Regions from separate parts of the Mangrovibacter phragmitis genome, predicted to be linked through region 1. Evidence: predicted binding sites of a transcription regulator. Region 1 holds the regulator's gene; each other region holds the start of a gene.
The links. Region 1 encodes PhoB, which activates phosphate uptake and scavenging genes when phosphate is short. Its sites were predicted from a motif close to CTGTCATAAAACTGNCNNAT; they were not measured.
Positions count from the first base shown of each region.

Region 2: the regulator PhoB is predicted to act here: its motif matches at 1,048-1,067, upstream of MPHASIOC01_RS02585 (phosphoethanolamine transferase).
Region 3: the regulator PhoB is predicted to act here: its motif matches at 723-742, upstream of kdgR (DNA-binding transcriptional regulator KdgR).
Region 4: the regulator PhoB is predicted to act here: its motif matches at 910-929, upstream of pstS (phosphate ABC transporter substrate-binding protein PstS).

Region 1 covers NZ_CP134782.1:4,340,945-4,343,149, forward strand. Annotated here, with positions in the region: gene phoR (phosphate regulon sensor histidine kinase PhoR) at 1-1,060, opposite strand, end outside; gene phoB (phosphate response regulator transcription factor PhoB) at 1,083-1,772, opposite strand; gene sbcD (exonuclease subunit SbcD) at 2,025-2,205, shown strand, end outside.
Region 2 covers NZ_CP134782.1:556,033-558,237, forward strand. Annotated here, with positions in the region: gene MPHASIOC01_RS02585 (phosphoethanolamine transferase) at 1-883, opposite strand, end outside; gene mntS (manganase accumulation protein MntS) at 1,110-1,238, opposite strand; gene mntR (manganese-binding transcriptional regulator MntR) at 1,420-1,899, shown strand; gene ldtB (L,D-transpeptidase) at 1,973-2,205, opposite strand, start outside.
Region 3 covers NZ_CP134782.1:1,586,015-1,588,219, reverse strand. Annotated here, with positions in the region: gene MPHASIOC01_RS07540 (MFS transporter) at 1-656, opposite strand, end outside; gene kdgR (DNA-binding transcriptional regulator KdgR) at 834-1,625, shown strand; gene MPHASIOC01_RS07530 (YobH family protein) at 1,674-1,916, opposite strand; gene mgrB (PhoP/PhoQ regulator MgrB) at 2,073-2,205, shown strand, end outside.
Region 4 covers NZ_CP134782.1:5,746,825-5,749,029, forward strand. Annotated here, with positions in the region: gene pstB (phosphate ABC transporter ATP-binding protein PstB) at 1-66, shown strand, start outside; gene phoU (phosphate signaling complex protein PhoU) at 184-885, shown strand; gene pstS (phosphate ABC transporter substrate-binding protein PstS) at 1,022-2,065, shown strand; gene pstC (phosphate ABC transporter permease PstC) at 2,136-2,205, shown strand, end outside.

The DNA of each region.
Region 1 (2,205 bases):
CAGAGAAACGCGCGCCATGAGCCACTTTTTCCCATTTAACCTGAATATGTGTCCCTTCCGGAGTATGGTTCACTGCGTTATAGACCAGGTTAGACATAGCGCTACGAAGCTGCTCTTCACTGCCATAAACCTGTAACGCCGGGTCAACCATAAAACTTATCTGGTGACGCCCCTGGCTCAAGGTTTGCGCTTCACGCTCCACCAGACGCAACATCAGAGGAACATCAATTTTATCAGTAAGACTCAGCGCTGGCGCCGCTTCAATACGAGATAACGTCAGCAACTGGCGTACCAGACCTTCCATGCGGGAGGTTTGTTCACGCATCGTAATCAATGCTTTTTCCCGCACCACGCCTTCCAGTGGCTGGTCCTGCATCATCTCGAGATAGCCCTGCAGCACTGTCAGTGGTGTACGCAATTCGTGGCTGACATTGGCAAAAAAGTTACGCCGTGCACCCTCAAGTTGATGCATCTGAGTCACATCACGCACCACCATCAGCCACTGGCCGTCGGTATAAGGCATGATACGAAATTCAAGATGGCGGCCATTGTTCAACACCTGATTGAAAGGACGCGCAAAATCGCGTTTTTTGATGTACTGGTTAAATTCCGGGTAGCGCAGCAAATTAACAATATTTTGCCCGTTATCATCCGGCCAGCGTAAGTTAAGCAACTGAATAGCTAGGCCATTACACCAAAATATGGCACCTACTTCTGTCATCATTACCAGTGCATCTGGTAATGACTCCGCCCCACTACGAAACCGCTTGATCAGGTTACCCAGCTCTTTGCGCCGCTTTTTATTGCGCATCTGCATCTGGTGAATACCATACATCAGCGGCTCCCAACTCCCGGAGCCTGTTGGTGGCGTCATACTGCGATCAACCCATAGCCACCAGGAAAGACGTAACAGATTCCAAAAATGCCAGACAAGCAGGCCTGTCACACTCGCCAGTAAAAACCAGGGGAGATAACCAAAGAACGCCCCCAGCAATAAAGCAGGTATGCAACACAGCGCCAGTTCAAGTACCAGCCTTCGCCATGACAACCGTTCAAGCACGGGTCATACTCCATCCAGATAATTAAAAACGGGCTGAAAAGCGATAACCCGTACCGCGAACGGTTTGAACCATACGGTCATGCCCACTGAGTTCCAGTGCCTTACGTAAACGGCGAATGTGAACATCTACCGTTCTGTCCTCAACGTAAACATTCGTTCCCCATACATGATTAAGGAGTTGTTCACGGCTGTAAACCCGTTCCGGGTGTGTCATGAAAAAATGCAGCAACTTAAATTCTGTCGGCCCCATATCCAGTGGGTTCTCACCAGTCATTACCCGGTGAGAAGACGGATCCAGGCTGAGCCCCTGAATCTCAATCACTTCTTCTACTGCCATAGGAGAGATACGGCGCATCACCGCTTTAATACGCGCGACCAGTTCTTTGGGTGAAAACGGCTTGGTAATATAATCATCTGCCCCAATTTCCAACCCTCTGACCCGGTCCTCTTCTTCACCGCGGGCCGTCAGCATGACTACCGGTATATCCCGCGTCATCGCTTCACGTTTCAGGTGCTTGATAAACTGAATCCCGGAGCCGCCCGGCAACATCCAGTCGAGTAAAATTAAATCCGGCCAGGGTTCGTTGAGCTGGTTTACCGCACTGTCATAATCTTCCGCCTCAACAGCCTGAAAACCATTTTGTTCGAGCACAAAACACACCATTTCACGAATGGGTGCTTCATCTTCCACAACCAGAATTCGTCTCGCCATAATCAGCCCTGTAAATATATACAATAATTTAACGCGGCGTCATTATGCGTCAGTTTTATGACAGTTTTATGAAAAAAATGACCATTACATGACCTGTCATATCATTTTATGACAAAGCGTTTCCTTCTGCTGCAATACAAGTCGCAACGCATATTCTCACTGGAATCCGCTACGCAGCTTACGACAACACACCTGCAACTTAATGCGTCACATGTATATAATCACCACTTCGCTTTCTGACCGGGACAGGTTATGCGCATTCTTCACACCTCTGACTGGCATCTGGGACAAAATTTCTATACCAAAAGCCGTGCTCCGGAACATGCAGCCTTTCTAAACTGGCTAACCGAAATGGTTGAACAGCACCAGGTTGACGCCGTCATTGTAGCAGGCGATATTTTCGATACAGGCTCACCGCCCAGTTACGCGCGCG
Region 2 (2,205 bases), 2.0 Mb from region 1:
TCTGGAAACCAGCGCGATTAGCCAGTGTAACGATATTGTTCTGGTATTGCGGCTTACTGTTTTCAATCAGATTTAGCGTCAGCCCAAGCGATTTTTGTGTTGATGCGCTTGCAGATATGTAGTCGGAGTACAGGACGCCATTGGCGTGGCTTGCGAAAGGCGTGTTATCCCATTGACCGCCAAACGCACCCAATGCATCACGGCGTGCACTTTCACCAATGACCAGAACATAGATATGGTAGCGTGCTGCCACTTGCGTAATCTGCCAGGTATCTTTTTGTGCGGAGAGTCGCTGCATGCGTTTGAGTTCGCGTACTACTGACTGGTTATTCTCCGCGACATCTTTCACAAATCTTGCTACCGGGTAACCGGTATCTTTCAGCGCGAAAACCCCCCCGTATACCCGGTTTTGCACTGGAGCAATAAAAATACACACCAGGCTGAAGGCACAACAAATACCAGTAACATAACGTTTTGGTTGTGCTGCTTTTATCGGCCTGCGCAGAGCATATACCGTGAGTGAAAAAATGAGGAGAGTGACGGCGTAACTGTACCACGGAAAGAGCGTCAAAATTTCGGTCGACTCTTCCATATTTGTGGCATGCAGAGCCAATAATGTATTGAAGTTGGGAGCACCCCAAACCATGGCAAATGGATAGTAGAATGCGGCAAGCAGACCAGATATCAGAATAAGTAATTTCTGGCATCTGGGGGCCAGTGTATGAAGAGCAATGAGCAGAGAAGCAAATGCAAACGTATAGAAAAAACTGATGCCATAGCCCATGGATGTATTAATAAAAAAAGCCAGAACAAAATAAAATAATGGCCAGAAATCAAACGATAAACGTGTAATGGCGGGTGTGTCTTTAGTAATAAAGCTCATAAGTTATGACATCAAGAAACGCCGTTGCGACCCAGGCGGAAAGGTGTAGGTATACCTTGCTGTTTCATGTATCAGATTTTCTTATGCAAGGTGAGACGAAGATAAAGCGTTGCAGGGCTAACTTCAACGGGGCAGAGGTGTCCGTTTTGAGAGGAGGGTTACAAATTTGACAATAATATGACAGCCGCCGTTAACTGGCTGATTCACCACAGCAGATAAACAATTATCAGGCGCGTTTGTCGTCGCAATCTCGATGGGAGCCGCTAAGCCGCTCACACAGCAATTGCAATAACATCAGGCGTACTTTAAAAGGAGAATGACTGAACACGTTTAGGCACCTCTTTACTTCATTCATTGTGGCCTCCCTGGTGGCATCAGTAGCGTTACCAACTTTCCATGCTGGTTGTGTTATATACAGATATAGCATGAGCTATATTATATAGCTATGGCTATTTATGTTTTTTTTGCGTCAGGGACAGGCTGGATTACAATGACAGCCCCGTGATGACACCATCGCGAAAGAAAGAGGAATCACTATGGTCCGTCGCGCCGGAAAAAATAATACGGATAGCGCCACTCAATTAGTTAATGTTGAGGAACATGTTGAGGGTTTTCGTCAGGTTCGGGAGGCGCACCGACGAGAGCTGGTTGATGATTATGTTGAGCTTATTTCTGATTTAATTCGCGAAGTGGGCGAAGCTCGCCAGGTTGATATGGCAGCCCGTTTAGGGGTCTCTCAGCCAACTGTCGCAAAAATGCTTAAGCGCATTGCCGGAATGGGGTTGATAGAGCAGATTCCCTGGCGCGGTATCTTTCTGACACCAGAAGGTGAAGCTCTGGCACAGGAAAACCGGGTGCGCCACCACATTGTGGAACATTTTTTATTAGCGCTCGGGATAAGCCCTGAAACTGCCAGGGTAGATGCGGAAGGCATGGAGCACCATGTTAGTGAAGAAACCCTCGCGGCATTTGCGCGTTTTACCCAACAACAGCAGAGTGAGCAGGAACCTTGCTGAATACGGGTAATAAAAAAGCGGCCCGCAGGCCGCTTTAGCTTTAGCTTTATTTTTATAGAGACGCCGCATAGCCTCAGTTAAGGCGAACAGGCATACCAGAGCGTTGCTCAATGGCCTGGCTCAGGACTTCCTGGTTAACGTCGGGTTCATTAGTCACAGCCTGAACGCTTTTGGTCAGGGCAATTGGAACCACTTCGTTATTGGTCAGTTGAGCTTCCGTTGTGGAAAGCGGATTATGCACTTCAATATACCGTGAACCATCTGGCTCGGTAGTGGCTTTTACCGGCTCATCAATAAACTGAACGC
Region 3 (2,205 bases), 2.8 Mb from region 1:
ATCAACAACCCAAATGTCAGAGCGTTCATGATTGCACTGGGTAAGTCGAAGCTTTGTTTTCTGACACCTTGCGGATTGGGGGGTAAAAAACGGATAGCCAGCAACAGGGCAATAATTCCGGATGGAACGTTGACATAAAACAGCCAGTGCCAACTGGCGACGGAGAGTATTGCCGCAGCGACAGTTGGTCCTGCCGCCGCAGAGACTGCGACAATAAACGAATTAATCCCCATGCCGCGCCCTAACTGATACTGTGGGTAAATAAGCCGAATCAGTGCAGTGTTTACGCTCATCAGAGCTGCGCCACCAATTCCTTGCAGGACACGCGCTGCTGCAAGCATTTCAAGGTTGGGTGAAAGGGCACATAAAAACGATGTGGCAGTAAAACAGACCAGCCCGGCCTTGTAGACCCGGCGGTAACCAAACATGTCACCCAAAAAGGAGAATGTGAGTAAACTAATGACAATCGCGATTTGATAGGCGTTGACTATCCAGATAGAGGCCGCCTCAGAGGCATTCAGGTCACGGGCAATGGTGGGCAGGGCAACGTTGGCAATTGCGCCATCCAGGACGGCCATCATGATACCAATCGCTATTGTGGCTATTGCGCCGTAACGCTGGGGTAGTGGCAGGCCATCAGAAAGTGTTTTTTCCATAGAAAAATGTGAGCTGTACCGACATTGTAATGATAGTGCACATTATAACATTTATATATCTGCTATATGTCGCAGATTTGTAACGAATAAGCGATGACTCGTTGCGGGCAAGTTGTCATCCACATATACTAAAAAAAGGTTCTGAATTTTATAAAACATGCGCGATAGAGGTGATTAATGTCAGTGGCAGATCTGGATAAACAGCCTGATTCTGTATCTTCAGTGCTGAAGGTGTTTGGTATTCTTCAGGCGCTGGGTGAGGAGCGAGAGATTGGTATCACTGAACTGTCGCAACGCGTGATGATGTCAAAAAGCACAGTATACCGCTTTTTGCAGACCATGAAGTCGCTGGGTTATGTTGCCCAGGAAGGGGAGTCTGAAAAATATTCTCTGACCCTTAAGCTGTTTGAACTGGGGGCAAAAGCGTTACAAAACGTCGACCTCATTCGTAGCGCTGATCTGCAGATGCGGGAAATTTCCCGTTTAACGAAAGAAACGATTCACCTGGGTGCACTGGACGAAGACAGTATTGTTTATATCCATAAAATCGATTCAATGTACAATCTGCGCATGTATTCGCGTATTGGCCGCCGTAACCCGTTACACAGTACTGCCATTGGGAAAGTGCTGCTGGCCTGGCGCGATCGCGATGAAGTCTTGTCGATTCTTGAACATGTCGAATATACCCGCAGCACTGAGCGGACAATTTCCAGTACCGAAGAGTTACTTGAAGTGCTGGAGGTGGTCCGCAAACAAGGCTTTGGGGAAGATAACGAAGAGCAGGAAGAAGGGCTGCGTTGTATCGCTGTGCCGGTATTTGACCGCTTTGGTGTGGTGATCGCCGGGTTGAGTATTTCGTTCCCAACGTTGCGTTTCTCTGAAGATAAACTGCATGAATACGTCAGCATGCTGCACAATGCTGCGCGCATTATTTCCCAACAAATGGGTTATAACGACTACCCATTCTGAACAGCTCTGAGATGTGATAAACGCACCGGGTAGTCGGTGCGTTGTTGATTATCGCCCGGTATCGATAACTTCGTCAGTTTTACGTAACAGAGGGCAACTGGCGACACCAAAAAAATTGTTGTCAAGGTGCAGATACTGCGCAGACGTAATATGCCGGGCCGTCAGGTAGTTACACTTAATGCCAAGCCCGGCGGCATTTTCATGTGAACCAATTAATAAACCATACCCACTCACCAGCAGACCTGCCCACAATACCGCAAGAGCAATAACTAACCGAATAATCAGGCGCATAAAACCTCTTTCTCATTGATATTATTCCAGTATCATCAATTCTTAAGGGGAATATGACAATATGATGAATCTGAAAAGCGTATCCTTTCTGTAGAGATGCTTGGTTTAAGATTAGCATGCTACCTTATTACCAATGTTCGATGACTGGAGAAGATGGTGAGAAAATACCGATGGGTACTCCTGGTGTTACTACTGTTAGCCTCGTTGCTGGTGTGGTTACAGGTTTTTAACGTGATGTGCGACCAGGATGTCCAGTTTTTCAGCGGTATTTGTACAATTAATAAGTACA
Region 4 (2,205 bases), 1.4 Mb from region 1:
GATAACCTGTTTACCACACCGCAGAAGAAACAAACCGAAGACTACATCACTGGCCGTTATGGTTGATTTGTCTGGCAGTGTTGAAACTGAAAAAGCAACCCATTTGGCGGTGTTATCACCGCTTTGCTGTAAAGCAAGTGTGTTGCAATCTGACAAAGCCTGTCGGGCATAAAGGAGTTCTGAATGGATAACCTCAATCTCAACAAACATATTTCTGGTCAGTTTAATGCCGAGCTGGAGCATATCCGTACCCAGGTGATGGCGATGGGTGGGCTGGTTGAACAGCAGCTTTCCGATGCCATTACAGCAATGCACAACCAGGATAGCGAACTGGCAAAAAACGTAGTAGAAGGCGATAAAAAAGTTAATATGATGGAAGTGGAGATAGATGAAGCCTGTGTGCGCATCATCGCCAAACGCCAGCCAGCCGCCAGTGATTTACGTCTGGTTATGGCCATCATTAAAACCATTGCTGAACTGGAACGTATTGGCGATGTGGCAGATAAAATCTGCCGCACAGCGCTGGAGAAGTTTTCCCAGCAGCATCAGCCTTTGTTGGTCAGCCTGGAATCGTTAGGGCGCCACACTGTGCAAATGCTTCACGATGTACTGGATGCGTTTGCGCGTATGGACATTGATGAGGCGGTGCGTATTTATCGTGAAGATAAAAAAGTGGATCAGGAATACGAAGGCATTGTGCGCCAGCTAATGACATACATGATGGAAGATTCACGCACTATTCCCAGTGTTCTGACTGCGTTGTTCTGTGCACGTTCTATCGAGCGTATTGGCGACCGTTGTCAGAATATTTGTGAGTTTATCTTCTATTTCGTTAAAGGTCAGGATTTCCGTCATGTTGGTGGTGACGAACTGGATAAACTATAAGGATAAAAACAGCCAAATCTTTCGTTGTCATAAAACTGTAATATTTAATACATTTTACTGTCATCTGTTTGTCCTATTTTGCACACCGTAATCATTCTAAATAGAAAACAGATTCAATACCTCTGCTGGAGACATTATGAACATTATGCGTACCACTGTCGCAACTGTTGTCGCCGCGACCTTATCTCTGAGCGCTTTCTCTGCATTAGCAGCAGCCAGCCTGACCGGAGCCGGAGCTACGTTTCCTGCACCGGTTTACGCAAAATGGGCTGACACGTACCAAAAAGAAACCGGTAACAAAGTCAATTACCAGGGAATTGGCTCATCTGGTGGTGTAAAACAAATTACTGCTCATACCGTTGACTTTGGTGCATCTGACGCCCCGTTGTCTGATGAAAGGCTGGAAAAAGAAGGTTTGTTCCAGTTCCCGACAGTGATTGGTGGTGTTGTTTTGGCTGTAAACCTGCCGGGTATTAAATCTGGTGAACTGGTGCTGGATGGTAAAACACTGGGCGATATCTATCTGGGCAATATTAAAAAGTGGGATGACCCAGCTATTGCCAAACTCAATCCAGGCATGAAACTGCCCGCTCAGAATATCGCAGTGGTTCGCCGTGCGGATGGTTCTGGCACTTCTTTTGTTTTCACCAGCTACCTTGCAAAAGTCAATGCTGAGTGGAAAGAGAAAGTCGGTACCGGAACAACCGTCAAGTGGCCAACTGGTCTGGGCGGTAAAGGTAACGATGGTATTGCTGCATTTGTACAGCGCCTGCCTGGCGCAATTGGCTATGTGGAATACGCCTATGCCAAACAAAACAATCTGGCTTACACCAAACTGGTGTCAGCAGATGGTCAGCCTGTTAGCCCAACGGAAGAAAGCTTCTCCAATGCGGCTAAAGGGGCTGACTGGAGCAAATCCTTTGCACAGGATTTGACTAATCAAAAAGGGGCTGATGCGTGGCCTGTCACCTCTACCACTTTTATTTTGGTTCACAAAGAGCAGAAGAAACCTGAAAGCGGTATTGAAGTGCTGAAGTTCTTTGACTGGGCTTATAAAAAAGGTGGTAAAGAGGCTACAGACCTGGACTATGCAACCTTACCTGACAGCGTTGTCGAGCAGGTTCGCGCGGCATGGAAAACCAGCGTAAAAGACAGCAACGGTAAGCCGTTGTATCAGTAATTTGGATGTTACCTTTCCCGGAAAATCAGCATAATAGCTGGCTTTCCGGGCTCAATCAGAAGAGTAATATATGGCTGCAACAAAGCCTGCGTTTAATCCCCCAGGCAAAAAGGGCGATATGATCTTCAGCGCACTGGTCA